One region of the Mesorhizobium sp. B2-3-6 genome, then DNA from elsewhere that is predicted to be linked to it. Evidence: predicted binding sites of a transcription regulator. Region 1 holds the regulator's gene; each other region holds the start of a gene.
What was found. The regulator LexA, encoded in region 1, represses DNA repair genes until DNA is damaged. The targets are predictions, from matches to a motif close to TGTTCNNNNTGTGTTCNG.
Positions count from the first base shown of each region.

Region 1 (7,245 bases):
GGGCCGATTTATCGTCGCTGCGCGTCGCCGTTTCGGCCGGCGAAACCTTGCCGGCGCCGGTGTTCGAGGAATGGACTGAGAAAACCGGAAAGCCGATCCTTGACGGCATCGGCGCCACGGAAATGCTGCATATTTTCATCTCCAACCGCTTCGATGACATGAAGCCTGCCTCCACCGGCAAGGCCGTTGGCGGCTATCAGGCGCGCGTCGTCGACGACGAAATGCGTGAAGTGCCGCGCGGCACCGCGGGCAGGCTCGCGGTGCGGGGACCGACCGGCTGCCGCTACATGGCCGATGCCAGGCAGAGCGACTATGTCCGCGACGGGTGGAACCTCACCGGCGACACGTTCTGGCAGGACGAGGACGGTTTTTTCCACTTCGCAGCGCGCTCCGACGACATGATCGTCAGTGCCGGCTACAACATCGCCGGCCCAGAGGTCGAAGCGGCGCTGCTGGCGCATGCCGATGTCGCCGAATGCGCGGTGGTCGGCGCCGAGGATGCCGAGCGCGGCCAGATCGTCGAGGCTCATGTGGTGCTCGTGCAAGGCGTGGCGCCAGACGCAATGACCGTCAAGCGTCTGCAGGATCACGTCAAGGCCACGATCGCGCCCTACAAATATCCGCGCTCGGTAAAATTCATCGCCGCTTTGCCCAAGACGCAGACCGGCAAGATCCAGCGCTTCCGGCTGCGCGCGGAGAAGATCAATTGAGCAAGCCCTACGACCCGTCCGCCGAGGGCGCGGAAATGTCGTTCAAGGAGCGCATGTCCTACAGCGACTATCTGCATCTGGAAAAGGTGCTCGAGGCGCAGGAGCCGCTTTCGTCAGCCCATGACGAGATGCTGTTCATCATCCAGCACCAGACATCGGAACTCTGGATGAAGCTCGCGCTGCACGAAATCGGCGCCGCAATCCGCTCCATCCGCGCCGACCGTCTCGAACCGAGCTTCAAGATGCTTTCGCGCGTCGCCCGCATCTTCGAGCAGCTCAACAATGCCTGGGACGTGCTGCGCACGATGACGCCCAGCGAATACACCGAGTTCCGCGACGCGCTTGGCCAGTCCTCGGGCTTCCAGTCGTGGCAGTACCGTGCCATCGAGTTCATGGCCGGCAACCGCAATCTCGCAATGCTCGGACCGCACAAGCACCGGCCGGACCTCAGCGAGAAACTGGAGGCGATCCTGGCGCAACCGTCGCTCTACGACGAGGCGCTGCTGCTGCTCGCCCGTAACGGCTTCGACATCGGTGCCGACGCAAGGCGTACGGACTGGCGCGAAACGCGGACCGAGAACGAAGAGGTCCTTGTCGCCTGGCAGATCATCTACCGCGACCCGCAGCGCTACTGGATGTTCTACGAACTCGCCGAGAAGCTGGTCGATTTCGAGGATTATTTCCGCCGTTGGCGCTTCAACCACGTCACCACGGTCGAGCGCATCATCGGTATGAAGCGCGGCACCGGCGGCACATCGGGCGCGTCCTACCTGAAGAAGATGCTGGAGGTGGAGTTGTTCCCGGAGCTGTGGAAGGTCCGCACCCGGCTCTGACGTAGCTTTGCCGACTGCATATCGTTATCCCGAACCCACTGCGCTTTTCTGAGCGACAGGCTCTTAAGTCACCGCCGCCTTGACGGCGAAACGCGCCTCCTGCCACGCGTCCGTGCGCAAAATGTCTTCCAGCACCTCGACAGCCTGCCAGACATCGACATAGCCGACATAAAGCGGCGTAAAGCCGAAGCGAATCGTGGATGGCGCGCGGAAATCGCCGATCACGCCGCGCTCGATCAAGGCCCGCATCACCTGATAGCCATGCGGGTGGAGGAACGACACCTGGCTACCGCGCTCATTGCCGTCGCGCGGGCCTTCGAGTTCGAGGCCGTAGGCGCCGCATTTTGCCTCGACGAGCTGGATGAACAGATCGGTCAATGCGATGCTCTTCCTGCGCACCTCTGCCATGTCGACGTCGTTCCAGACATCGAGGGCCCCTTTGAGCGCGCGCATCGACAGCACAGGCTGCGTGCCGCAGAGAAACCGGCGGATGCCTGTGCCGGCAGCAAAACCCTGTTCGAAGGCGAAAGGCCGCGCATGGCCCCACCAGCCGCTGAGCGGCTGGCGGACATCGCCATGGTGGCGCTCGGCCGCGTAGATGAAGGCCGGGGCACCTGGGCCTCCATTGAGATATTTGTAGGTGCAGCCGACGGCGAAATCGGCGTTCGAACGGTCGAGCTCGACCGGCAAGGCGCCGGCGGTATGGCAGAGATCCCAGACGATCAGCGCGCCGGCATCATGTGCCGTCCGCGTCAGCGCGGCCATGTCGCGCAACTGCCCGGATTTGTAGTTGACGTGGTTGACCAGGATGACCGCGACCCGCTCGTCGATCAGTTCTTCTATGGTCGGCGCATCGACACCCTCGAGCCGCAGCACCGTGCCCGGCCGCGTCGAGGCAACGCCTTCGGCCATATAGAGATCGGTCGGAAAGCTGTCCCCCTCGGCGACGATGACTGACCTGTCCGGCCGCATCCCGAGTGCCGCATGCAGCACCTTGTAGATGTTGATCGAGGTGGTATCGCAGACCACCGTCTGGCCGGCGGCGGCCCCGATCAGGCGCCCGAGTTGGTCGCCGAGTTCGACCGGCATGTCGAACCAGCCGGCGGTGTTCCAGGCGCGGATGAGATCCTGCGCCCACTCCTGCGTGGCGGCCTTCTGCAGCTCGCCGAACACGGCGGGCGAAGCGGCGCCCAGCGAATTGCCGTCGAGATAGATCACCCCCTGGGGCAAGGTGAAGCGGTCACGCATGGCACGCAGCGGATCCGCGGTGTCCATTGCCTCGATCGCTGCGAGATCGGGAATTTTGCTCATGGTCGCGATGTTCCTCGGTGAGAAGAGCGCCCTGGAAACGGGCCGGCTGTTTTGCCGCCCGGGCAAGGGCTGGCCGCATAGAGGCGCAAGAACAGGGTGAACGCCCGGTTCGATCTTTGCTCGATTTCCGCCCGAGGCAATTCCTCGAGCACCCCAACGATCCGGCGAACCTGGAGATCGCCGATCAAAAGACTGATGTAGATGTCGGCGGCTTCGGCAGGATCGTCACAGGCGATCAGGCCGGCCCGACTTGCGGTTCGAAGCAGGTCACCAACAAGCGGCATTATGGTATTGCGGCCGAATTGCGCGATCGATTGGCCAAGCGTGCCTGTATCGTTGACGTCGCCGGCCGCGGCGCGATTGAGCGCCACCGCCTTGTCGCCCGTCACGAGGGTCAGCAGGACTGGCCCGAGCAAGTTCAGGGTTTCGAGCGGATCGCGCGCCTGGTGAAGGGCGTCCTCCAGCAGCTTCCTTGCCTCTCCCGCATTGGCTTCGATCAAGGATCGAAACAGGGTCTGCTTGTTGCCGTACCAGTTGTAGAGGGTTTCGTTCGAGGCCAATGCCCGCTTGGCGATAGCAAGCAGGGAGGCGCTCTTGTAGCCGGCTTCCCGGAGCACCGCATAGGCGGCCTCCTCTATCCGTTCGCGTCGCGCGGCCTGCTTCGGCGTGGTCATTGGTGTTCCTCTTCGAAAACCGTACATTATTATACGGTTTCGTCAAGCGAACGAACGAACGCAGCCCGTCGCGACCAGTGGTGGTGTCTGGCCGTTTTCCGGCGGAAGTTGGCATTTTGGTTTCGTTTCGTTCACGAGCCGCAGGGGTTTCTAATCCGCCCAAACGCACCCCGCACCTGCCGGTCACCCAGCTTGCAGGCTTGTGCCAAGAGTGGGGACCGGTCGGGCCACAGGCCATTAACCAAAATAGTTTCAAAGGGCCCGGGAGCGCATTGACGACGGACCGCGCTGGCAGGATGCTGGCTGCGGGAGGGCATTTCGTTTCCGTCGCCTTAACAAATTCATTAAACTTTAAATGGTTGCGGAACACAACTGGAACAGATAGTGTTTGTTCTGGGTTTGTTTTCTGATTCTGGTTCCAGACCCTTCGTGCAATGCCTTTGGGGGCCGCCATGCTCACGCGCAAGCAACATGAACTCTTGATGTTCATCCATGAACGGCTGAAGGAAAGCGGCATTCCGCCGTCCTTCGACGAGATGAAGGAAGCGCTGGACCTCGCCTCCAAGTCGGGAATTCATCGGCTGATCACGGCGTTGGAGGAGCGCGGCTTCATTCGCCGCCTGCCCAACCGGGCGCGCGCGCTGGAGGTGCTGCGCCTGCCGGACTCGATCGCGCCGGGTCTTAACGCGGCAAAGAAGTTCTCCCCGAGCGTCATCCAGGGCAGCCTCGGACAGGGCAGCAGCCCTAGCCGGCAGATCAAGCCGGCGACGTCTTCGCGTCTGCCCGCTGCCGGCAATGACGACGATGCGGTTTCAGCGGTGTCGATCCCGGTCATGGGTCGCATCGCAGCGGGTGTGCCGATCGACGCCATCCAGCATCAGACGCATTCCATTTCAGTGCCGCCTGACATGATCATGGGCGGCGAACACTATGCGCTGGAGGTCAAGGGCGATTCGATGATCGAGGCCGGCATTTTCGACGGCGACACGGTCATCATCCGCAATGCCGACACCGCAAGTCCCGGCGAGATCATCGTGGCCCTGGTGGACGAGGAGGAAGCAACGCTGAAGCGCTTCCGCCGAAAGGGTGCTTCGATTGCGCTCGAGGCTGCCAATCCGGCCTATGAAACACGTATTTTCGGACCGGACAGGGTCAAGGTGCAAGGCAAGCTAGTCGGCCTGATCAGGCGCTACTGAGCGGGGTCGGCGGTGGGCTTTTCGGGTTTACGGTAAGGCGGCAGTCCCCTTGCCTCGCGTGAGAATTTCCGCTGTTCGTGCCAAGGCCGATATGGCCTGTCGACGGCAAAGCTGACCCGTGCCGGTGCCGTCGCCGATTGCTGGTCGAAGAAGACGGCGGCACTTCCCTTACGAGCGAGCTGCCGCTTGGTGATGACGAGAACCAGCGGATTGTGGCAGGGATCGTAGCCCGCGGGGTCGTTGATGACGATCAGATCCGCATAGGAGCAGGCCCTCCAGGCGTCCTTGCGATCCTCCACCTGCGCGATGATCGCCCCCGAGGGATGCCGGGCCATGCACAGGCCTGTGAAGCAATAGAAAGGCGCTCCCGCCGGAAGTTGCGCGGGATCGAAGATGTCGAACTGTCGGTCTCCGCTGTCGAACAGTTCCGGCGCAACGATGGTTTCGGACTTCAGCGCGCGTTTCCAATTATCGACGGTGAATTCGTTCGGGCGCGCCCGGTTGATCGCGAGCTCACCGCCGCCGATCGGCAGTGCCACCAGGCGGGCATCCTCCGAAATCAGCACGTCCGGCGTGCGCGTGTCCGAGACGGTCAACAGGCCGGCGAGCGCGAAGGGAAGTGCCGCCAGCCGCAGCCATGTCGTGGCCATCGTCGCGATGACCAGGGCGATCGCCACCAGAAGGACGGATTGCTGCGAAATCAACCCGACCGCGTCGACCGGCGAGCGTTGCGAGATCCATCCTGATATGGCGATCATCGCGGTCAGTCCCTTGCCCATCAGATAAAGGGATGGTCCATCGAACCCGAACGGCATCAGCAGCGCACTGGCAACCGCAAGGAACATCACGACCGAAACGATCGGCATGACGGCAAGATTGGCGAACAGGCTGAGCGGCGACACGCGCTGGAAATGCCAGATGGCGAAAAGCGCCGTGGCGCTTCCCGCGATAATCGAGGTCATCGCCAGCCCACCTGTCGCCAGCAGCAATTTTCGCGTCAGGAGGCCAGGCAAGGTCCGTTGCGGCGGCGGGGTCCGCGCTTTGTCGGCTTTGCGATCCGACCAGCCGGCATAGCCGCCGACCAGGGCCGCGGTGGCGGCGAACGACATCTGGAAGCTCGGCCCTACCACCTCGTGCGGCGACACCACGATGACGGCGATCGCCGAAATAGCCAGATTGCGCATGGTGAGTGCCGCCCGATCGCACAGAACGGCGATCAGCATCACCGCCAGCATGATGAAGCTGCGTTCGGCGGCGACAACGACGCCCGAAATGACGAGGTAGGCGGCGATCGAGAAAAGTGCCGCCGCGGCCGCGTATTTCTTGACCGGCCGGCGGGAGGAAAAATTCGGGAACAGCGCGAAGCCGCCACGCAGCAGACCCATGACCGTGCCGGCGACCAGCGCCATGTGCAGCCCGGAAATTGAGATGATGTGGTAGATGCCGGTGCGTCGCATCGCTTCATTGATCTCGTCGGGAATCCCGGCGCGCACACCCACGATCAGCGCCGCGGCGATCTCGCCCTCGGCACCGCCGATGCTGCCCCTGATATGGTCGGCAATGCTTTCGCGAGCACTCTCGATGGCGGCTGAAAGGGCGGCCCACAGCGGCCTGTCATCGGCTGAGACGATTTTGGGGTTGCCGAGAAAGAAGCCGCTGGCGCCTATGCCGGCGAAGTAGCTGTCGAAGGAAAAGTCGTAGCTGTCCGGCCGCACCGGTCCGGTCGGCGGCAACAGCCTGGCATAGCCGGTCACGAGCGAACCGGCCGTCACTTCAGCCGGCACCTTGCGTGCCGAAAGGCGAACGCGCTCCGGCGCGTAGAGTAGTTTCGGCCGCGCGGTCGATGTCACATCGATGGTCAGCCGGATGCGCCCGGTCTCCATCTGGTCGACCGAAACGACGCGGCCGGTGATTTGCGTGGAGATTTCCGAGCCCAGCATCCGCGTTCCCGCTCGCCACGTCTCGACTTTGCCGGCGAGCATGCCGAGCGCGCACAACAGCGCCGCCATGAAGCACAGATGCGTTTTCGGGCATGAGCGTGAAACGAGCGCGCACAGCGACATCAGGATCGCGACCGCGACAGGCTTGGCAAAGCCCGGCTCCGCCGCCAGCGAAAAATAGGCGATCGATCCGCATGCCAGGAACACCGGCACGAGCAGAAAGGCTATGCCCCGATCGAGTTCGAGCTCGGACGCTCTGGCCACGCCGTTGCGCAGACGAGGCCATGAAGCACGGCCGAACTCACGGCGCAGACGCACGGCCGCGCCGGCTGCGGGAATGCCGGGCGGCGTGGAAACATCCGCCGGCGGCGACTTGCCCGGCTGCTGTAGGGGCGGCAACGCCAGCGGCAATGAGGCGGGCGCGGGCCTGGCAAAAAGAGCGCGTTCGCTGACGCCGGCAACGACGTCCTCGCCTTCCTCCGCGCCCCGGCCCGCTCCAGCCATCGGGTCTGCCCCTTGCGCCCTCGACACCCTATGCTACATGAACGCGCGACGCGCGAAAGTGCGTGTGATCCGCACCC
Region 1 covers NZ_VFVW01000008.1:163,948-171,192, reverse strand. The annotation lists gene FJ953_RS22855 (AMP-binding protein) at 1-710, shown strand, start outside; gene kynA (tryptophan 2,3-dioxygenase) at 707-1,543, shown strand; gene kynU (kynureninase) at 1,607-2,854, opposite strand; gene FJ953_RS22840 (TetR/AcrR family transcriptional regulator C-terminal domain-containing protein) at 2,851-3,528, opposite strand; gene lexA (transcriptional repressor LexA) at 3,981-4,724, shown strand; gene FJ953_RS22830 (ComEC/Rec2 family competence protein) at 4,718-7,168, opposite strand.

Region 2 (7,245 bases), on a different contig from region 1:
ATGGTGAGGTGCTGCGCCACCTGCCGCTTGTAGAATTCGGTCGCCATGCCGGGCAGCTTCAGTTCGCCATGCAGCGGCTTGTCGGAGACACACAAGAGCGTGCCGTAAGGCACGCGGAAGCGGAAGCCATTGGCCGCGATCGTTGCCGATTCCATGTCAAGTGCGATCGCCCTCGACTGCGAAAGCCGCTGCACCGGTCCGCGCTGGTCGCGCAGTTCCCAGTTGCGGTTGTCAATGGTGGCTACAGTGCCGGTGCGCATGATGCGCTTGAGATCGTACCCGGACAGGCCGGTCACTTCGGCCACCGCTTCCTGCAATGCCACCTGGATTTCGGCCAGCGGCGGGATCGGCACCCAGACTGGCAGGTCGTCGTCCAGCACGTGATCCTCGCGCACATAGGCATGCGCCAGCACATAATCGCCCAGCGCCTGCGTATTACGCAGGCCCGCGCAATGGCCGAGCATCACCCAGGCATGCGGCCTCAGCACAGCGATATGATCGGTGATCGTCTTGGCGTTGGAGGGTCCGACACCGATATTGACCATGGTGATGCCGCCATGGTTCGGCTTCTTCAAGTGGTAGGCCGGCATCTGCGGCAGGCGCTGCGGCGCCACCCCTTCGCTCGGGGCGCTCTGCCCGGCTTTGGTGACCACGTTGCCCGGTTCGATGAATTCGGCATATCCGCCGCCGCCATTCTCCATCAGGTCACGGGCGCGTGCCACGAACTCGTCGATATAGAACTGATAGTTGGTGAACAGCACGAAATTCTGGAAATGCTGCGGCGTGGTCGCGGTATAGTGCGACAGGCGGTGGAGCGAATAGTCGATCCGCTGCGCGGTGAAGGGCGCCAGCGGCCTTGGTTCTCCGAACGCCACTTCGAACGTGCCGTTGGCGATCTGGTCATCTGTACCGTCGAGATCTGGCACGTCGAACAGGTCTCGGATAGGCCGCTGGATACGCTCGGCCGCGGTTCCGTCGACATGGGTGCCTTCGAGAAAGGCGAAATGCAGCGGGATCGGCGTTGTCGATTCCGAGACCGTGACCGCGACCCCGTGGTTGCGCATGATCAGACGCAATTGCTCGACCAGATAGCTTTCGAACAGGCTCGGCTGGGTGATGGTGGTGGAAAAATGCCCCGGCGTCGGCATGTGGCCATAGGCTTGGCGTGAATCGATCTGGGTGAACGAGTTCGTCGTGACGCCGATCTCCGGGTAGAAGGCGCGGTAGCGCTTGCTGCTGTCCCCGCCGGCGGCAAGCGCCGCGAAGGAGTCGCGCAGGAACTTGGTGTTGCGGTCATAAAGGGCTTGCAGCGCCGCGACCGCCTTTTCGGCGGTGTCGAAGCTTTGCCGGCCAAAAGGCTCGGGCATGACGACAGATTCGATGGCTTGGGGGTAGATTCGCTTTTCCATGGCTCAATATAGAGATTTGGATAGGCGGTTGGGAGGGGTGTCCCGATCGAAGGCGCAATTTATCCGCGCTGCAGGCTGACCAGCAGCACGAAACCGACGCCGGATTTCTTCAGTGCTGGCGCGTCGATCGTGGACCCGGCATCGGTACGCATCATCGGCACGGCCAGGACCGGTGCGGCAAGAAACGCCAGGATGAGCGCCGCCCGCGGCAGAAGCCGAACGGTTTTGAAGAGATTGGCGGCGATGCGGTTCATGGTCTTTGCTTTTCTTTCGAGGTCTTGTGGTTGGTCAGGTCTTTGGTTTCTGTCTCAGGGGCGAAGGGTGGTCGGGCAGGCGAGGCGGCAGGTTCTGGAACTGGCCTCGTCCCAGGAACGGGCCGAACGGCCCGCTTCGGCGACGAGGATGGCGAAGAACATTCCAAACAGGCTCACCAGCAGGCAGACGATGGTGAAGCGGCGGGCGAGCATTGGTCGTGTCTCCTTCAACACGCAGGAGAATGCCCGGGCACGACTGAACCGGCTCTGATGCCGGCGTTCATCTGCCGTTCAAATTGGTTGATGGGTTTTGAGGCGGCGCTGGCCATAAGGAGCATGGCCGCCGGCACAGCACGCCAGGATCATGAAACGAAAACGGGGCCTGCCGGCCCCGTTTTCATGTCGCAAGGATGGGGTCGATCAGAGCTTGTGCCAGGTCTGGCTCTTGCAGATCAGCCCGCCGAGCACGCAGCCGCTCATTTTCAGCGAGGTGCCCGACAGTGTCGCCTTGCCGGAGTAGGTCTTGTCGTTTGCCGGGTCGGTTATGTTGCCGGTGTATTTGTTGTCGCCGGACGCCTTGAGCGAACCGATGGTCTTGCCGGCATATTTGCCAGACTTCAGCGTGATGGAAAATGAACCCGAGCCCCCGATGGCCGCGGTATCGCCGGCCTGCGTCTTCCAGTTTCCCTCGATCGGATCGGCCCAGGCCAGACCGGTCAGGATCAAAGTGGCCGCCAGGGCCAGGCTTGCTTTTCGAAACATCTTTCCTCCCTTGGATACCGGCAGGAGGCTACGCCTCGCCGGTCTGCCGCTTACGCAAACGTAAGCTAATCCAGCTCCCTGCAAAACAAAAGCGGTGCCGCAGCGGAAGCTTTGGCAATTCAGATGCGCCGACGGAAGCAATGTCGGCAGGGAAATGAATGCATGCATGCGCGGCGTTTGTTTCGCGTGGTTAGCAGAGTGTTGATTCCGCCCGCGAAAATTGTCGTCAAATTTGGCGCTATCCGGCTGAATCGCTGGCTTTGTATCCTTAACGAATTTCCACGTTTACCTATTGTTTTAGCTTTGTTTTCCTCAAATTAAGCACGCCATTTAACGACGGATTCAAGCCTGAGCGGCATTCTCGAAAGCATCGAAAGAGCAGCCCGGGCAGACAAACGGAGGCAGCTCTCGGGAGCCAGACAGGGCCGGAAGAGAGGATTGAAAAATGGCACGTTTTGAAATGCTTGAAGCAGGCTTCGGCGCCATGGGGGCAACTGCCCAGGCCGACATTCTTTTCGAACTGGGGATGATGTATGCGACGGGCCGCGATTGCGAGACCGATGTCGTCGCCGCCCACAAATGGTTCAACATCGCCGCGATCAAGGGTTCGGCCCGCGCTGCGGAATTGCGTTCGGAACTGTCGGCTGCGATGTCGAAGGTCGAGATCGCCAAGGCGCTGCGCGAAGCCCGCGAATGGATGACGATGCACTGAATTTAGAGATAAGGCAGGGCGGCCTTCTGGTCCGCCAGGCAAGGACAAGGCCGCGGTAAGACGGCCACGTGACAAAACCAAGAACGCGGCACGCCCGACAGGGCCAGCGGCGCGGCGGCCATGATCCGGTTTCGGAAAGATCAGGGCCAGCAGGAAGACAGGGAAGGCGAGTTGGGTTCGAGTGCGGGGGCGCTTGAGAAACAGCTCGACAGGCAAAGCCGCGACCGGCCGGAACAAGGCCGGCGCGGCTTTTGCCTTTTTGCTCCAGAGATGCTCCGCAGGCCTAATCGAGCGCCGCCAATGCGCCTAGACAGGCCACACGAAGGATGAAATTGTCCGGCCTCTCTGGAAGAAGCGTGGCCGGGGCGGCCGCGCGTGAGTGGAGGAGTCATACCGCAATGAAAAAATTAAGTATTTTGAACGCGGCCATTTTCGGCCTGATGATGAGCGCGCCGGTCGCCTATGCCGACGACATCACCTTTTCGGTGGTCGGTCCGATGACCGGACAGCTCGCCACCATTGGCGATCAGTTCAAGCAGGGCGCGCAGGCTGCCGCCGACGCGATCAATGCTGCCGGCGGTGTCGACGGTCGCCAGATCAAGCTCGATATCGAGGATGACCAGTGCGACCCGAAGCAGGCGGTTTCGGTCGCCAACCGTATCGTCGCCAATGGCGTCAAGTTCATCGACGGCCACGCTTGCTCGGGTTCGAGCATTCCGGCTTCCGCCGTCTATGCCGAAGCCGGTGCCCTGATGATGAGCCCGGCCTCCTCGAACCCGGTGCTGACCGACGCCGCAGCGAAGGCCGGCTGGCCGACGATCATGCGCCTCTATACGCGTGACGATGCGCAGGGTGCCTTCATTGGCCCCTGGATCGCGAAGAAGTATGCCGGCAAGAACGTCGTCATCCTGCATGACAAGAGTGCCTACGGTCAGGGCGTTGCCGATGCGGTCAAGGCCACGATGAATGCCGGCGGCCTGAAGGAAGTGGACTATGAAGGCATCAATGCCGGCGAAAAGGACTATTCGGCGCTCGTCACCAAGCTCAAGGACCTCAAGGCCGACGTTGTCTATTTCGGCGGTTACCACCCGGAGGCTGGCCTGATCCTGCGCCAGTCGGCGGAACAGGGCATCAAGTTCCAGCTGATCATGCCGGATTCGATAGCCTCGCCGGAATTCTGGCAGGTTGCCGGCCCGGCCGGCGAAGGGACCATGTTCGTCTTCCCGTCGGATCCTCAGGCAAAGCCGGAAGCCAAGGCAGCCGTCGAGAAGATCAAAGCCGGCGGTTTCGTGCCGGAAGGCTTCACGCTATTCTCCTACGCCACGATCCAGGCCTTTGCGGAAGGCATCAAGCGTGCCGGCAGCGATGATCCGGCCAAGGTCGCCGAGGCGCTGAAGAACGGGCAGCCAATCAGCACGGTTGTCGGCAATGTCACCTTCGACGAGAAGGGCGACCTCAAGAACGCCAGCTACGACATCAACCAGTGGCACGACGGCAAGTATGCGCCGATCCAGCCGTAATCGCTGCCTATATCGATGAAATGGCCGGGCTCGTCCCGGCCATTTCATTTCTGCCTGTGTGTCTTGCCATGGACATATAACGGCGGTCGACATTCTACGGCGCCTCTCTCTGTCCGGCAGGACAGGGACGCTTGGCGTCCGGCAGCGAGGCTGTCAGCCTTGCATATCCTCGAACCGCACCAGCACAGTGCCGTCGGTAACCTGCGCGCCCTCGGTGGCGATCTCGGCGATCACGCCATCATGGGGCGCGGCGATGGTGTGCTCCATCTTCATCGCCTCGAGAATAAGCAGCGGTTGCCCCTTCATCACCGTATCGCCCTTTGTCGCCCGCACAAGCTTGACCAGTCCCGGCATTGGCGCGCGCAAACTGCCTGACGCCGCCGCCGCATCATCGCCTCTGGCCAACGGGTCCGGCACCGCGAACGTATAGCCGGCCGCGCCTTCGAATATCGTGATGTGGCCTGGCCAGCGGGCGAGGCGAGGAACGGCGCGAAGGTCATGCGAATTGGCGCTGTCATAGGGTGCATGGAGCGTCACCTGGGAACGCCGGTCTGGTCGTACCGAAACCCTCGCCAGAATATCGTCCTCGCCAAACTTCAGCCGGATCTGTCGCGCCATGCCATGGAAATGCGTGTAGCCGGCAAGCGACGACCATGGATCATCCGATGCCGGCAGCGCGCCCGCCCCGGAGGCCGCTATGGCCGCGGCCGCGACCGTTTCGCCGCTCGGCGGCGCAATCTCGGTCAGCGCCTGCTGGTGGCGGCCTATCAGGCCGGTATCGACATCGCCCGCCGAAAAGTCCGGATCGGTCACCAGCGCGGCGAGGAAGGCGGTATTGACGATCGAACCGGCGACTTCGGTTCGCGCAAGCGCCGCGCCGAGTGCCTCCAGCGCAGCCAGCCTGTCCCCGCCATGCACCACCAGCTTGGCGATCATCGGATCATAATAGGGAGAAATGGCGTCGCCGGCCCGCACCCCGGTTTCGACACGCATGGCGGCCCCTTGGGGAACCGTGTCGGGAAATTTCAGATGATGCAGCGTGCCGGTCGCAGGCAGAAACTCCCTTGCGGCATCCTCGGCATAGAGGCGCGCCTCGAAGGCGTGGCCGGCTAGCTTTATCTCGCCTTGCGTTTTCGGCAGCTTCTCGCCTGATGCCACGCGCAACTGCCACTCGACCAGATCGGTGCCGGTGACCATCTCGGTGACGGGATGCTCGACCTGCAGCCTCGTGTTCATCTCCATGAACCAGAAGCGGTCAGGCTTCAGGCCTTGCGAGGCATCGACGATGAATTCGATAGTGCCGGCGCCGCAGTAGCTGATCGCCTTGGTGGCCTTCACCGCCGCCTCGGTCATCGCCTTGCGCAACGCCTCGGTCATGCCGGGGGCGGGGGCTTCCTCGATAACCTTCTGATGGCGTCGCTGCGCCGAGCAGTCGCGTTCGAACAGATGGACGGCATTGCCGAAATTGTCGCCGAAAACCTGCACCTCGATGTGGCGCGGTTTGTCGATATATTTTTCCACCAGTACACGGTCGTCGCCAAAAGCGGATTTCGCCTCGCGTCGTGCGCTCGACAGCGCTTCGGAGAACTCATCGGGGTGCTCGACCCGGCGCATTCCCTTGCCGCCGCCGCCGGCCCGCGCCTTGATCAGCACGGGGTAGCCGATTTCGCGTGCCTTGGAGGCCAGGATCACGATCTCCTGCGCCTCGCCATGGTAGCCCGGCACGACGGGCACGCCGGCCTTTTCCATCAGCCGTTTGGCGGCATCCTTCAGCCCCATGGCGCGGATAGAGGCCGCCGACGGGCCGATGAAGGTGAGCCCCGCGGCCGCCACCTGGTCGACGAAATCAGGATTTTCCGACAGGAAGCCATAGCCGGGATGAACGGCTTGCGAGCCTGTCGCCAAGGCGGCCGCGACGATCTTGTCGCCGCGCAGATAGCTGTCGCTGACAGGCGAGGCACCGATATGTACCGCCTCGTCGGCCATCTCGACATGCAGGGATTTCGCATCGGCATCGGAATAGACGGCAACCGTGCGCACCCCCATCCTGCGCGCCGTGCGGATCACCCGGCATGCGATCTCGCCTCGGTTGGCGATCAGGATCTTTGTGAACATGAAACCTCCGTAGACTGCGTTCGCCTGGAGGAAGCAACGGCCTCACGGTATAGTTCGGCCATTTGTTCGTCGAAGCAGCAGAAGATGACGGTCTGCGGCGTCGTATTTCCGCTCAAGAAGCTATTTACGGCGCCGACTGCAATTGCTGCCGCCTCATCCCTCGGATAGCGGTAGATGCCCGTCGAGATCGCCGGAAAGGCGACCGAGCGGCATTCCTTCTCGGCGGCGATTTCGAGCGAACGCCGATAGCAGGAGGCGAGCAACTCCGCCTCGCCCTTGCCGCCGCCCTGCCAGACTGGACCGACCGTATGGATGACGTAGCGGGCCGGCAGCCGATAGCCCTTGGTCAACTTTGCATCGCCGGTCTTGCAGCCGTTGAGCGTGCGGCATTCGGCGAGGAGTTCCGGCCCCGCCGCCCGGTGAATGGCGCCGTCGACCCCGCCGCCGCCGAGCAGCGAGGAATTGGCCGCGTT
Region 2 covers NZ_VFVW01000004.1:172,318-179,562, forward strand. The annotation lists gene FJ953_RS13330 (AMP nucleosidase) at 1-1,367, opposite strand, end outside; gene FJ953_RS13335 (hypothetical protein) at 1,469-1,663, opposite strand; gene FJ953_RS30445 (hypothetical protein) at 1,718-1,876, opposite strand; gene FJ953_RS13340 (DUF2147 domain-containing protein) at 2,084-2,425, opposite strand; gene FJ953_RS13345 (sel1 repeat family protein) at 2,871-3,137, shown strand; gene FJ953_RS13350 (branched-chain amino acid ABC transporter substrate-binding protein) at 3,536-4,657, shown strand; gene FJ953_RS13355 (acetyl/propionyl/methylcrotonyl-CoA carboxylase subunit alpha) at 4,811-6,772, opposite strand; gene FJ953_RS13360 (O-acetyl-ADP-ribose deacetylase) at 6,754-7,245, opposite strand, start outside.
Region 2: FJ953_RS13345 (sel1 repeat family protein) is a predicted target of LexA. The motif match lies at 2,719-2,736, and genes of this name have one in related genera.

Region 3 (7,245 bases), on a different contig from region 1:
TGATGGAAAAGCTGCTCACGCCGCAGGAGTGTCGGCAACTCGCCGGGCTCTATCCGCATGAAGAACATTTCCGCAGCCATATCCACATGGCCAGGCACGGCTTCGGCAAGGGCGAATACCGCTATTTCCGCTACCCCTTGCCGGACCTGATCGGCGGGCTGCGCACGGCGCTCTATCCCAGGCTCGCCGAGGTCGCCAACCGCTGGAACGAGCGCATGGGCATCGCCACGCGCCATCCCGAAACGCATGCCGCCTTTCTCAAGCAGTGCCACGCCGCCGGCCAGGTCAGGCCGACGCCACTTCTGCTGCAATATGTGCCCGGCGACTTCAACTGCCTGCACCAGGACCTCTATGGCGACCTCGCTTTTCCGGTGCAGGTGGCGGTTCTGCTTTCAGAACCCGGCGAGGATTTCACCGGCGGCGAGTTCGCCCTGACCGAACAGCGGCCGCGCATGCAGAGCCGGGTGGAAGTGGTGCCCTTGCGCCAGGGCGATGCCGTCTCCTTCGCCGTCCACAATCGGCCGGTGCAGGGCACCAAGGGCAATTACCGCGTCAATCTGCGCCACGGCGTCAGCCGCCTGCGCTCGGGCATGCGGCACACGGTGGGCATCATTTTTCATGATGCGAAGTGAATTGGTGAGGCCAAGGTGTTGACCAAGAGTACATCGAGGCGCGTGTTCCCTTCGCCCCTGGGGGCTAAGGCACAACCGCGCTTGGTGCTGCATCGCCGACTGCCATGCCCAAGCTCAACGGCAGGCATGATATCAGTGCAATGCCTTTCGATTAGCCGGCCGGCGCGTAGCGACTCACCACCATGCCGCTCGCATAGGATTTCGAGCCGAGCAGCCGCAGCCTGCCGAACCCGCCTTGGTCGAAGATGCGGCGGCCGGCGCCCAGCACGGCCGGGTTGATGAACAGCTGGAACTCGTCGACCAGCCTGGCCGCGATCAGCGCCGAGGCGAAGCCGGCGCCGCCGAACACCGCGATGTCGCCGCCCTCACCCCTCTTCAGCAAGTCGACCTCCCGCGGCAGGTCGCCGCTGACCACTGTCGTGCCCTCCCATCGCGAGGCCTTGAGCCTGTCGCTCGGCACCACCTTCCTCGCCTCGACGATGCGCTGGGCGAAAGCATAGAACGGGTCGCGCGGATATCTCTTCGCCGCATTGCCCCAATGGGTGAGGTAGCCTTCCTCGGCCATCTTGCGGCTCAAGAGGATGGTATCGATGCCGGCGAAGACGGCGTTGAAGTCCCGCTTCAGCTCCTCGTCCCAGGCGCTGTCGTCGCCCCATTCCCAGAGCTGCCAGCGATGATCCCCGGCGGCGCCGACAAAACCGTCGACCGACATCTGCATCTGGAGGATCAGCTTTTTCATTATGGTTCTCCCAGTCAAGGGCCGAGCGGCTCGTTTTACCCGTCCGGCCGGCACGGTTGCCGATGGTTTACATTTGGAACTATTGACCTGAGATGAAAACGATGTCAATAGTAAAGCGATTTAAAAATGGAACCATACACATGTCGACACAGGACCGGTCTGGCTGCCCCATCAACCTGTCGCTCGAACTGCTCGGCGACCGCTGGACGCTGCTCATCATCCGCGACCTGGTCTTCGCCGGAAAAAAGCACTTTCGCGAATTCCTGCAATCCGATGAGGGCATTTCCTCGCGTACGCTGGCCGAGCGCCTCCAGACATTGCAGGACGAAGGCATCCTCACCCGCAGCGGTGATCCCACACATGGCCTGAAGGCGATCTATCGCCTGACCGAGGCCGGCGTCGACCTTGTGCCCGTGCTGGCCACGCTCGGCGCCTGGGGCAGCAAGCACCGCAAGGCCGACGATGATCTGGCAAGGATCGCCGATAAGCTCGCTGCCGACGGCGAGCCGGCGCTGGAGCGCCTCAGGCAGGCGCTGCGGGCGGAGCATCTCGGTTGATGGATGTCGCCAAGGCGGCCTCGCGGACAACGACCCGCACAGGCAACGCGCCTCAGAAAGCGCGTCACGGCCCTCTGTTCGGAATAGCGCAAAAACAAGCGATTGGAGCGGTTGCGTGATGCATTGCAGCACGCCGGCGGCGAGCTATGGCGTGCGCAATATGTCGGCGCCCGCCTGCTCATCGAACAGCACGGCGCAGCCGCACTGCAGCGCGACTTCACTCAGCGCATTCGCGACCGTTTCGTCGGCCGAGACGAAATCGCCGGTCAGCACCCGCAATTCCTCCACGGCCTTGGCCATCGAAACCAGCCGCCCCGCGGCGCGGTCGGTCGAGCAGGCGTTGACGACGCAAACCAGATCGATCATTTCAAAGTTGCCCATGCCAGCCTCCGCACGCGGCGCCCTTCGGCCGTCAACGCGATTGTGAGCGACAATGTTCCGGCGGATCGCGACCTCGCTTGACAGCGAGCAATGTTTGTTCTCTTTATGTTCCATACTCTACAACGTCGCGAGGAACCGGGGATGGAGCCCACCATCCTGCATGCCGATCTCGACGCTTTCTACGCCTCGGTCGAGCAGCTTCTCGACCCGTCGCTGCGCGGCAAGCCGATCGCGGTCGGCGGCGGCGTCGTGCTCGCCGCCTCCTACGAAGCCCGCGCCTTCGGCGTGCGCGGCGGCATGCCGGGGCGCAAGGCGCGCGAGCTCTGCCCACAGTTGATTTTCGTCGGCGGAAATTTCCGCGACTACCAGCGGCTCGGCGACGCCGCGATGAAGGTGCTCGACGATTTCACGCCGCTGGTCGAGCGCATCTCCATCGACGAGGCCTTCGCCGATGTCGCCGGTTGCACGCATCTGTTCGGCCAGCCGCGGGAGATCGCCTCGACCATTCGCCGCCGCGTGCGAAGCGAACTCGGCCTGCCGATCTCGATCGGCGTGGCGCGCACCAAGCACCTGGCCAAGATCGCCTCGCAGGTGGCCAAGCCCGATGGGCTGGTGGTGGTCGAGCCCGGCACGGAGATCGCCTTCCTGCATGACCTGCCGGTCTCCCTGATGTGGGGCGTCGGCCCGGCGACCAGCGCGCGGCTGGCCGAGATCGGCGTCCAGACAATCGGCGAACTGGCCAGGACGCACAGCGGCGCGCTGGCGCGGCTGCTCGGCCCTGCCGCCGGCGAAAAGCTTGCCGCCTTGTCGTGGAACCGCGATCCGCGCAAATTGGAAACACGTCGCCGCGCCCATTCGGCCGGTGCCCAGTCGGCGCTTGGCCGCAAGCCGGCACTGGAATGCGTCTACATCCCTGTCCTGCTGCATCTGGCCGACCGGGTCGCCAGCCGGCTGCGCGCCAAGGCGCGCCCCGGCCGCACGGTGACGGTGCGCGTGCGCTTCGCCGACCTCAGCGCCGTCACCCGCTCGATCACGCTCGACCAGCCGATCTCGGCGACGGTGATGCTGGCCGAGATCGCGACAGACCTGGTGCGGGGCGTGCTTGCCGATCATCCGCATGACAGGACGATTTCGCTGCTGGCGATCTCGGTCTCGCATCTGGAGGAAAGTGCCGAATTGCAGCTCGAACTGCCGCTCGGCCTCGCCGACGAAAAGCGCCGCCCCGGCACCAGGAAGGGCCTCGCACGCTTCGGCGCCGACCGCGCCATCGACAAGATCCGCGAGCGCTTCGGCAAACAGGCCGTCGACTACGGCACCGTGGCGCTGGAGGCGGCCCGCTCCGTGCCCGACGAGTTCAGGGAATTGGCGCAGAAGGAATTGTAAGCGGGAATGGCTGTCTGCGCTCCTCGAATGGCGCACACCAGTTGGCTTCAGAGCCGCATCGTGCCGAAGACCCGATCCCAGAACAGCGACGTCACGCCGAAATTGACATTTTCGTCGACATGATGATGCAGCGCGTGGCGGCGCTTCAGCGTGTAGAGATAGCTCGGATGAGTGGGATGCCAGTGATGGATCACATGGTGGATGCTGACGTACCATAGGTAGCCCAGCATCAGCCCGCAGCTCGCCGCGCTGGCGACCGCGAAATCCGAGACCATCCATACGGGAAAGAACGCGACAAGCGCATGCACGCCGAGGCTGAGCCAGGTCGGCGTGCCTACCGGACTGCGCTCCTCGACATGATGGCGGGCGTGCAGATCCCTGATCCAGGGAATGTGGTGAAGGACGAAGCGGTGCATGACGTATTCGATCAGCGTCCACAGACACAGGCACGCCAGCGCCGTCGCCAGCCAGCCTGGCGCGCTCTCTTCGCCGGCCTCGATAAGCCCGGCCACAGCCAGCAGGGCGATCGCCAGGGGGTAAACCACGAAGTCGCTGTAGTATCCAATGAGACCGAGTTCCATCGGAGCAAGCCTTCAACGCCGAAGAAGCGACAGATTGCCGAATGCGCGGGCGGGGAGCAACGCGGATGCGCCTGACATAGCGTCGCAATCACCTCGCGCAAGGTCGGCGGCAACGATTTGGAAGCCAGTCAACCGGCTGTTGCCTTCGAAACCAGCCTCGCAACGGGCTTGAAAAATGGCGGAACACAGCGCGGTCCCGAATGGACGGCCAACTCTTGATCGCCGTCAACCGCGCGGTACCGTCGGGCGTGGCCGCGATGTCACATTGGATGGCACACCCTCACCCGAACCTTGCCGCCGTCCACGCCCCGTCAGCCGCGTTCGACTCCACCGCCGCGGCGACGAACTTCACGCCGCGCGCGCCGTCGACCACATCGGGCACCTGCGCCGCCCGGGCCGCATCGACGGCGGCGCCCGAACGATGCGCGCGGATGATGTCGGCGGCGTCGCGGTAGAAATTGGCGAAGGCCTCGATATAGCCTTCGGGATGAGCGGCCGGCATGCGCGACACGCGCCGGCTTTCCTGCGTCGAGCCATGGCCGCCGCGCACGAGCGTGCGGCTTTCCTCGCCATATCTGGAGAAGCGCAGTTCCTCGGGCCGCGTGCCCGACCATTCAAGCCCCGCCTTGTCGCCATAGATGCGCACGGAGAGATCATTATAGTGGCCGGGCGACGTCTGGCTGGCCAGGATCGTGCCGCGTGCCCCGCCCGCCCAGCGCACCAGCACATGCGCGTTATCATCGAGCCGCCGTCCCGGCACGGCGGTGAACAGGTCGGCCGACACCGTCTCGGCCTCGCGGCCGCTGATGAAACTCGCCAGATTGAAGGCATGCACGCCAATATCGGCCACCACCGCCGACTGGCCGGCGCGCGCCGGGTCGGTGCGCCATTCCGCCTGTTTCTGGCCGTCGGCATCGATCGGCCTGGTCAGCCAGTCCTGGATATAGGCCCCGTGCACGGAGACGATGCGGCCGAGTTCGCCCGCCGCCACCATCTCGCGCGCCTGGCGCACCATGGCGTAGCCGGTGTTGTTGAGGGTCACGACGAAGCGGCGATTTTTCTCCCGCGTCAGCGCCACCAGGGCTTGCGCCTCGCCCAGCGTCGTCGACAGCGGCTTGTCGCAGATCACATCGATGCCGGCTTCCAGAAAGGCTGTCGCGACCGGCGCGTGCAGGTGGTTGGGCGTGACGATGACGACCGCCTCGATGCCGTCCGGGCGCGCCGCCTCCGCCTTTGCCATCATGCGGTAATCGGCATAGCTGCGCTCCGGCGCGATGCCGATCTCGGCGGCCGAGGCGGCGGCGTTCCCGGGGTCGGACGACAGCGCTCCGGCCACCAGCGCGATCTGGTCGTCGAGCCGCATGGCGAGGCGATGCGCAGCGCCGATGAAGGCGCCCTGCCCGCCTCCCACCATGCCGACGCGCAAACGCTTGCCCGCCGATCCGTCCGATGTCGCATAGACCATGTTTGTCTCCTCCGATTTAAGGATGTTAAGCCAGCACCCACCGTCGAGTTCTGTAGCGCCCCCCTCTGTCCTGCCGGACATCTCCCCCACAGGTGGGGAGATTGGCAGCGTCGACCGCGACGCCTTTCATGCAACGCTGGCAATTTGGCGAAAGCCGGCGTGACATCCGATCTCCCCCCTTGTGGGGGAGATGTCCGGCAGGACAGAGGGGGGCGCCATAGGGTGCTATGTTGAATGCATCGAACTTCTTCGCTGCAGAACAGCTACCACCCTCGAACAGGATTTCCAATTTTCATATTGTAAAACGATCGTATCGCGCTAGCCTGAAATCATGAGCGGGGCGCGCAAATCATCCGGACCCTCCAGCGCCGACGAGGCGACGACCCGCAAGCGCGGGCGCTCGCTGGCGGCGCTCGGCTATATCAAGCCGCAGACTTACGAGGAGCTGCGCGCGGTGCTGTCGTCGGGCACGGTCCATTTTCCCAAGCGGCTGCGCCAGGTCGCGATCTTCCTGTGGCAGCATCCGAGCGACGTCGCGCTCGGCACCATCGCACAGGTCGCCGCGCAGGCAGGGGTGCAGCCTTCGACGCTGGTGCGCTTCGCCCAGATCTTCGGCTATGCCGGCTTTTCCGATTTCCAGGGCCTGTTCAAGGACCATGTCAAGGCGTCCTGGCCGGAAGGGCGCGGCCAGGAACGCACGCCGCGCGTATCCAATGCCGACCTGCATTTCCTGCGCGGCATGGTCGGCGCCTCGCAGGCCTCGCTCAGCCGCATCGAAACCGGCTTCGATATCGAGAGCTTCGAGAAAATGGTGGCGTTGCTTTCGGCCGCCGAGCTGATCTACGTCATCGGCTCCAAGCGCGCCTTTCCCGTCACCAGCTATCTCTCGCTGACCTTGTCGCAGCAAGGCGTGCGCAATGTGCTGGTCGACAATGTCGGCTCCACCGCGCTCGACCAGGTCGGCTGCATCGGCAGACGCGACGCGGTGCTGGCGGTCTCCTTCAGTCCCTACAATTCGATCACGCCCGACCTCGTCGCGGTCGCCCACGAGCGGCGCGCGCGGATCGTCACCATCACCGACAGCACTTTTTCTCCGCTGGTCAAGTTCTCGGACACCTGGCTGGAAGTTGTGGAACAGGACTTCGCAGGCTTCCGCTCGCTGGCGGCGTCGCTCGCCGTCGGCATGGCTTTGGTCCATGGTGTCGTGGCCCAACGGGCAGAATGATTGCGCGGTTGACTAACGGGAACTGACATTCCATATCTTCAGAAATAGAAACTTTGTTCCGGGAGGAGGAATGGAGCTTCAGCTCGACGGCAAGATGGTGCTGGTCACCGGCGCGACGCAAGGCATCGGCCGGGCAGTCGCCGAAACCTTGGCGCGTGCCGGCGCCGGCGGCCTGCTGGTCACCGGCCGCGACGGGACGCGCGGCGAGGCCGTTGCTGCGGAGCTCTCGCAAGCGGGCACGCCGGCACACTTCATCGCCGCCGAGCTTTCCGACCCGGCAGC
Region 3 covers NZ_VFVW01000001.1:427,264-434,508, reverse strand. The annotation lists gene FJ953_RS02080 (2OG-Fe(II) oxygenase) at 1-632, shown strand, start outside; gene FJ953_RS02075 (dihydrofolate reductase family protein) at 784-1,371, opposite strand; gene FJ953_RS02070 (helix-turn-helix domain-containing protein) at 1,512-1,928, shown strand; gene FJ953_RS02065 (hypothetical protein) at 2,073-2,309, opposite strand; gene dinB (DNA polymerase IV) at 2,451-3,692, shown strand; gene FJ953_RS02055 (sterol desaturase family protein) at 3,740-4,273, opposite strand; gene FJ953_RS02050 (Gfo/Idh/MocA family oxidoreductase) at 4,554-5,738, opposite strand; gene FJ953_RS02045 (MurR/RpiR family transcriptional regulator) at 6,070-6,963, shown strand; gene FJ953_RS02040 (SDR family oxidoreductase) at 7,034-7,245, shown strand, end outside.
Region 3: dinB (DNA polymerase IV) is a predicted target of LexA. The motif match lies at 2,405-2,422, and genes of this name have one in related genera.

Region 4 (7,245 bases), on a different contig from region 1:
ACCAAGAACACCATCCTCAAGGCCTATGACGGCCGCTTCAAGGATATTTTCCAGGAGGTCTACGAGGCTGAGTTCGAGGCCGAGTTCAAGTCCAAGAAGCTGTGGTACGAGCACCGCCTGATTGACGACATGGTGGCCTCCAGCCTGAAATGGTCGGGCGGCTATGTCTGGGCCTGCAAGAACTATGACGGCGACGTACAGTCCGACACGGTGGCGCAGGGGTTCGGCTCGCTTGGCCTGATGACGTCGGTGCTGATGACGCCGGACGGCAAGACGGTGGAAGCGGAAGCCGCGCACGGCACCGTGACGCGCCACTATCGCCAGCACCAGAAGGGCGAGGAAACCTCGACCAATTCGATCGCCTCGATCTTCGCCTGGACCCGAGGGCTGGCCCACCGCGCCAAGCTCGACGACAATGCCGAATTGAAGCGTTTTGCCGAAACGCTGGAAAAGGTCTGCATCCAGACGGTCGAATCCGGCTTCATGACCAAGGACCTGTCGCTGCTGATCGGCCCCGACCAGCCTTGGCTGTCGACCACCGGATTTCTCGACAAGATCGACGAGAATTTGCAGAAGGCGATGGCGTAGGCACCCGCGGGTTCAACACGCCGAAGGCTCCGGAAGGAGCCTTCGCTTTTTTGGGCCAACGAAATCGAAAGCAAAGGACTGGCAACATGGCCAAACCGGTCCTCTACGGCGCGGACTACAGCGTTTACGTGCGCATAGCGCGCATGGCGCTGGAGGAGAAGGGCGTCGACTATGAGCTTGTGCCGGTCGATGTCTTTGCCGCCGAGGGCATCCCCGGCTGGTATTTCGAGCACCACCCGTTCGGCCGCATCCCGGCCTTCGAGCATGACGGTTTTCGCCTGTTCGAGGCCAGCGCGATCACGCGCTATGTCGATGAAGCTTTCGACGGACCGCCCTTGCAGCCGAACGATCCGCGCGGCCGCGCGCGGATGAACCAGATCATCGGCATGCTCGACGCTTATGGCTATCGGGCCATGGTCTGGGACGTCGCCGTGGAGCGGCTGGAGAAGGCGTCGCCTGACGAAGCGCTGATTGTCAGCGGATTACGACAAGCAGGAGCGGTCCTTCAGGTGCTCTCATCATTGAGATCCCCGGGGCCGTGGTTGCTCGGCAATCAACTGACGCTCGCCGACCTGCATGCGGCACCGATCATCGGCTATTTCGTCAGGGTGGCGGAAGGGCGCAAACTGCTGGCTCGCTTTGCCGACATACAGGACTGGTGGGATTGTATTGCTAAACAGACAAGCTTTGCCAGGACTGAAAAGGCCAGCTGATCTGCGACAGCGCAGCACAGCGACATTCGATTCAGGTCAATGATTTCGCGGACAACCGATCATTGATGTCAGCGTCGCCCCTCATGAGCGGGCGGCGCGAACCTCGAAGGGAAGCAACCGGCCTGGAGCGTTGCCTGCCAATTCTGCAATGAATCACGCCGCCTCCAGCGCCGCCCTCACCGCAGCAATCGCGTCGTCGGCCTTCGAGGCATCGGGGCCACCGGCCTGCGCCATGTCGGGCCGGCCGCCGCCGCCCTGCCCGCCGAGTACTGCGGAGGCGACGCGCACCAGGTCGACGGCGCTGAAGCGGCCGACGAGATCATCGGTGACAGCGACCACGACGCTCGCCTTGTTGTCCTCGCCCGCACCGACAAACACGACCACGCCGGAGCCGAGCGAGCTTTTGCCGGCATCGGCGAGCGGCTTCAGATCCTTCGGCGAGACACCGGAAACCGACTTGCCGAGGAAGCCGACGCCCGCGACGGTCTCGTTGGCGGCCGGCGCGTCAGCGGGCGACCCGCCGCCCAGCGCCAGCTTCTTGCGCGCTTCGGTGAGCTCCTTCTCGAGCTTCTTGCGCTCTTCGAGCAGGGCTTCAACACGCGCCGGCACGTCGGCCGGCGAGATTTTCAGTGTTGCGGCGGCCGCCTTCAGCCGCCGGTCCTGTTCATCGAGATGCTTGCGCGCGGCCTCGCCCGTCAGCGCCTCGATACGGCGCACGCCTGAGGCGACGGCGCTGTCGGACACGACGCGCACCAGGCCGATGTCACCGGTTGCCCTGACATGCGTGCCGCCGCAAAGCTCGACCGAATAAGGACGGTTGGCCTTGGCGCCATGCAGGCCCGTGCCCATCGACACGACGCGCACCTCGTCGCCGTATTTCTCGCCGAACAGCGCCATGGCGCCTTCGGCGATGGCATCGTCGACCGACATCAGGCGCGTGGTCACCGGGCTGTTCTGCACCACGATCTCGTTGGCCATGCGCTCGACCTCCTCGAGTTCCGAGGGCGAAATGGGCTTGTTGTGCGAGATGTCGAAGCGCAGGCGCTCGGGCGCGACCAGCGAGCCCTTCTGCGCGACATGGGTGCCCAGCACCTCGCGCAGCGCCTCATGGATCAGATGCGTCGCGGAATGGTTCGCGCGGAGCCTGGAGCGCCTCGCATGGTCAACCTTCAGCTCGACGGCGGCACCCGTCCTGGCAGTGCCGCTGACCACCTTGCCGAGATGCACGAACAGCCCGTCGGCCTTCTTCTGCGTATCGGAAATCTCGATCGAGAAGCCTTCGCCTGAAATGGTTCCGGTGTCGCCCATCTGGCCGCCGGATTCGGCATAGAACGGCGTCTGGTTGACGACCACGGCTACCGCTTCGCCCTTGCCGGCGCTGTCGACGGTCTTGCCGTCGCGGACAACCGCCTGGATGATGCCTTCCGCCTGCTCGGTCTCGTAGCCGAGGAATTCGGTGGCACCGACTTTTTCGCGCACCGGGAACCAGACCGCTTCGGTCGCCGCCTCGCCGGAGCCCGCCCAGTGCTTACGCGCCTCTGCCTTCTGCTGCTCCATCGCACTGGTGAAGCCGGCAAGATCGACCGAGATGTTGCGCTGGCGCAGCGCATCCTGCGTCAGGTCGAGCGGGAAGCCATAGGTGTCGTAAAGCTTGAAGGCCGTCTCGCCGTCCAGCATGTCGCCGGCGCCGAGCTTTTCCGTCGCCTCCGACAGCAAACCGAGGCCACGCACCAGTGTCTTGCGGAACCTGGTCTCCTCAAGCTTCAGCGTCTCGGTGATCAGCTGTTCGCCGCGCACCAGTTCCGGATAGGCCTGACCCATCTCGCGAACCAGCGCCGGCACCAGCTTCCACACCAGCGGCTCGTTCGCACCGAGCAATTGCGCATGCCGCATGGCGCGGCGCATGATGCGGCGCAGCACATAGCCGCGGCCTTCGTTCGATGGCAGCACGCCGTCTGCGACCAGGAACGAGGACGAGCGCAGGTGATCGGCTATGACGCGATAGGATGCGACGGTCTCGGCGTCGGGACCGCGGCCGAGCGCGGACGACGCCGCATCGATCAGATGGCGGAACAGGTCGGTCTCAAACACGCTTTCCACGCCTTGCAGGATGGAGGCCATGCGCTCCAGCCCCATGCCGGTGTCGATCGACGGGCGCGGCAGGTCGATGCGCTCGTCCTTCGTCACCTGCTCGTACTGCATGAACACCAGGTTCCAGAATTCCAGGAACCGGTCGCCATCCTCCTCCGGGGTGCCGGGCGGACCGCCCCAGATGTGCTCGCCGCGATCGATGAAAATTTCCGAGCATGGCCCGCACGGCCCGGTGTCGCCCATCGCCCAGAAATTGTCGGAGGTTGGGATGCGGATGATGCGATCATCGGAAAAGCCGGCGATCTTCTTCCAGAAGCCGGCCGCCTCGTCGTCGGTGTGGTAGACGGTGACGAGCAGCTTGTCCTTCTTAAGCCCGAACTCCCTGGTAATGAGGTTCCAGGCCAACTCGATGGCGCGCTCCTTGAAATAGTCGCCGAAGGAGAAATTGCCGAGCATCTCGAAGAAGGTCAGGTGGCGCGCGGTGTAGCCGACATTGTCGAGGTCGTTGTGCTTGCCGCCGGCGCGAACGCTTTTCTGGGCGGTCGTGGCACGCGAATAGGGCCGCTTCTCCAGGCCGGTGAAGACGTTCTTGAACTGCACCATGCCGGCATTGGTGAACATCAGCGTCGGATCGTTGCGCGGCACAAGCGGGCTCGACGCCACGACTTCGTGACCCTCCTTGCGGAAATAGTCGAGAAATGTCGACCGGATCTCGTTCACGCCACTCATGAATGCTGCCTTTTCGAGAGAGCCGCCGGCCGGACCGGCGGAAAATGGGCTCTGCTTTAGAAGATGGAGCTGGCCTTTTAGCCGCCGCTTGGCACCCTGTCCAGAAACACGCAAGCTGGCCAATTCGCGGTTCGCCAGCCGCTCAAAACGCGAACCGCCGGCACGGGGCCGGCGGTTCGAAACGCAATACTACAGAACTCGATTACATAAGCTCAAGTTGATGAACCGGGATTATGGCCGAACTCGGGCCGTAAACCGAACGCTAGATCGCGCCAGCGAACGCTAGATCGTGCCGACGAGCGCTTACATCGCGCCGGCTTCATCCTCGAAGCCATCATCGCCACCTTCGGAGCCGCCATTCTCGAGGAATTTTTCGGCGATCAGTCCGGCGTTCTGCCTGAGCGCAAGTTCGATCTCGCGCGCCGTATCGGGATTGTCGCGCAGGAACAGCTTCGCGTTCTCGCGGCCCTGGCCGAGACGCTGCGAATTGTAGGAGAACCAGGCGCCCGATTTCTCGACCACGCCGGCCTTGACGCCGAGATCGACCAGTTCGCCGGTCTTCGACACACCTTCGCCGTACATGATGTCGAACTCGACCACCTTGAAGGGCGGCGCCAGCTTGTTCTTGACCACCTTGACGCGGGTCTGGTTGCCGACGACCTCGTCGCGGTCCTTGACCGAGCCGATGCGGCGGATATCGAGACGCACCGAGGCGTAGAATTTGAGCGCATTGCCGCCGGTGGTGGTTTCAGGCGAGCCGAACATGACGCCGATCTTCATACGGATCTGGTTGATGAAGATGACCATGGTGTTGGAGCGCGAGATCGAGGCGGTCAGCTTGCGCAGCGCCTGGCTCATCAGGCGGGCCTGCAGGCCGGGCAACGAATCGCCCATCTCGCCCTCGATTTCGGCGCGTGGCGTCAGCGCCGCGACCGAATCGACCACCAGCACATCGATGGCGCCGGAGCGCACCAGCGTATCGCAGATTTCAAGCGCCTGCTCGCCAGTGTCAGGCTGCGAGATCAGGAGGTTTTCGAGATCGACGCCGAGCTTGCGGGCATAGACCGGATCGAGCGCGTGCTCGGCATCGACGAAGGCGCAGATGCCGCCCTTCTTCTGGGCTTCCGCCACCGTGTGCAGCGCCAGCGTCGTCTTGCCCGAGCTTTCCGGCCCGTAGATCTCGATGATGCGGCCGCGCGGCAGGCCGCCGACGCCAAGCGCGATGTCGAGGCCAAGCGAGCCGGTCGGCACGGTTTCGATCTCGACGACCTGCTCGTTCGCGCCGAGCCGCATGATCGAGCCCTTGCCGAAAGCCCGCTCGATTTGCGACAGCGCCGCATCCAGAGCCTTTGATTTGTCCACTGCCTTATCCTCTACAAGCCGCAAGCTGTTCTGAGCCATGATACATCACCCCGTAGTCGTCAATGAAGGCCGGACAATCCGTAATCCTTGGTTATTTGTACCTTTTTTGTTCTCATTTGGCAAGAGGGATCAAGCATTTGAAAAATAAGCAACATCCTGATTTGTTCTTTTTTTGTCTCACGATTCGGCTCCAACATGGTCCGAATATTGGGCCAGGCTGGTTCGCCATGCCGGCCTCACGAATCGCTGGCTGTTGCCTGCGAAGCTCCGTCGCACAGCATGGCGCTTGTGCGTGACCGCCAACAAAGGTCATATCGGCGCATGGTGAGATCTCCAAGAGTCCTGGCGGTGGGCGGCGCCCATATCGACAGGCGCGGCCAGGTGTCCGGCGCTTACGTGCCGGCTGCCTCCAACCCGGGCACGATGCGCGAGGACGTTGGCGGCGGCGTCTTCAACGCATTGCGCAGCACGGTGCGGCGAGGCGTCTCGGGCTCGCTGCTGTCGGTGCGCGGCGGCGATGCCGCCGCCGACACGGTTTCGCGCGCCATCGCCGAGGCAGGCATTGCCGACCTGTCCGCGGTGTTCCTCGACCGCACGACGCCGAGCTATACGGCGCTGATCGACCGCGAGGGCGAACTGCTCGTCGGCTTTGCCGACATGGCGCTTTATGAGCTGGCATTTGCAAAGCAGATCCGCCGCTCCAGGGTGAGGGAGGAGATCGCCGCCGCAGATGCCGTCCTTTGCGACGCCAATCTGCCATCGGCGGCTCTGGAGCGGCTGGTATCGCTTGCCGCCGGCAAGCCCGTGTTCGCCATTGCCATTTCACCGGCCAAGGTCGTGCGCTTGACACCAGTGCTCGGCGGCCTGGCCGTCGCCTTCATGAACAGGCGCGAGGCGGTGGCGCTTGCCGGGCTTGACGATGCCGCCTCTCAAAAAACTGTCCTCGACGGGCTGAGAAGCGCCGGCCTCGACAGCGCGGTGGTCACGGCGGGCGGCGGCCCGGTGCTGGGCTTCGACCGCGACGGCAGCTTTGCCGTCGTCCCGCCCCCTCCAAGAAAGGTCGTGGACGTCACCGGCGCCGGCGATGCGCTTGCCGGCGCGACGGTCGCCGCCCTACTGCGCGGCATGCCCTTGCGCGCGGCGCTGCGGGAGGGCGTCGCCGCCGCGACGCTGGCTATTGAAAGCGCGGGCGCCGTTCCCGATTTCACCACGGCGACTTTCGCGCAAGCGCTGGCTCTTGTGCCCGAAGAGCAGGAAATGGCATGAGACCGGCATCCGAAAGGATGCGCCGCACTTCGGATTGGAGATCCAGATGACCCCAGACACCGCCCGCCCCTTCATCGATGTCCACGCGCCGGTGGCGCAAGCCTTGGCCGCCGGGAAGCCCGTGGTTGCGCTGGAAAGCACCATCATAACCCATGGCATGCCCTACCCCGACAATGGCGCCATGGCGGCCGACGTGGAAAGGATCATTGCGAACGGCGGCGCGGTGCCGGCGACGATCGCCGTGGTGGCGGGCCGCATCAAGATCGGCCTCTCCGACGGAGAACGCGAATCGCTCGCGATGACCGGCGACGCCATGAAGCTCTCTCGCGCCGATCTCGGCTTCGCCGTCGCGCAAGGGCGCACCGGCGGCACCACGGTTGCCGCCACAATGATCGCCGCGCATATGGTTGGGATAAAGGTGTTCGCCACCGGCGGCATCGGCGGCGTGCACAAGGGCGCCGAAAAAAGCTTCGATATTTCGGCTGATCTCGATGAG
Region 4 covers NZ_VFVW01000013.1:109,117-116,361, forward strand. The annotation lists gene FJ953_RS28665 (NADP-dependent isocitrate dehydrogenase) at 1-588, shown strand, start outside; gene FJ953_RS28670 (glutathione S-transferase N-terminal domain-containing protein) at 675-1,301, shown strand; gene alaS (alanine--tRNA ligase) at 1,455-4,121, opposite strand; gene recA (recombinase RecA) at 4,425-5,522, opposite strand; gene FJ953_RS28685 (carbohydrate kinase family protein) at 5,805-6,749, shown strand; gene FJ953_RS28690 (pseudouridine-5'-phosphate glycosidase) at 6,796-7,245, shown strand, end outside.
Region 4: recA (recombinase RecA) is a predicted target of LexA. The motif match lies at 5,580-5,597, and genes of this name have one in related genera.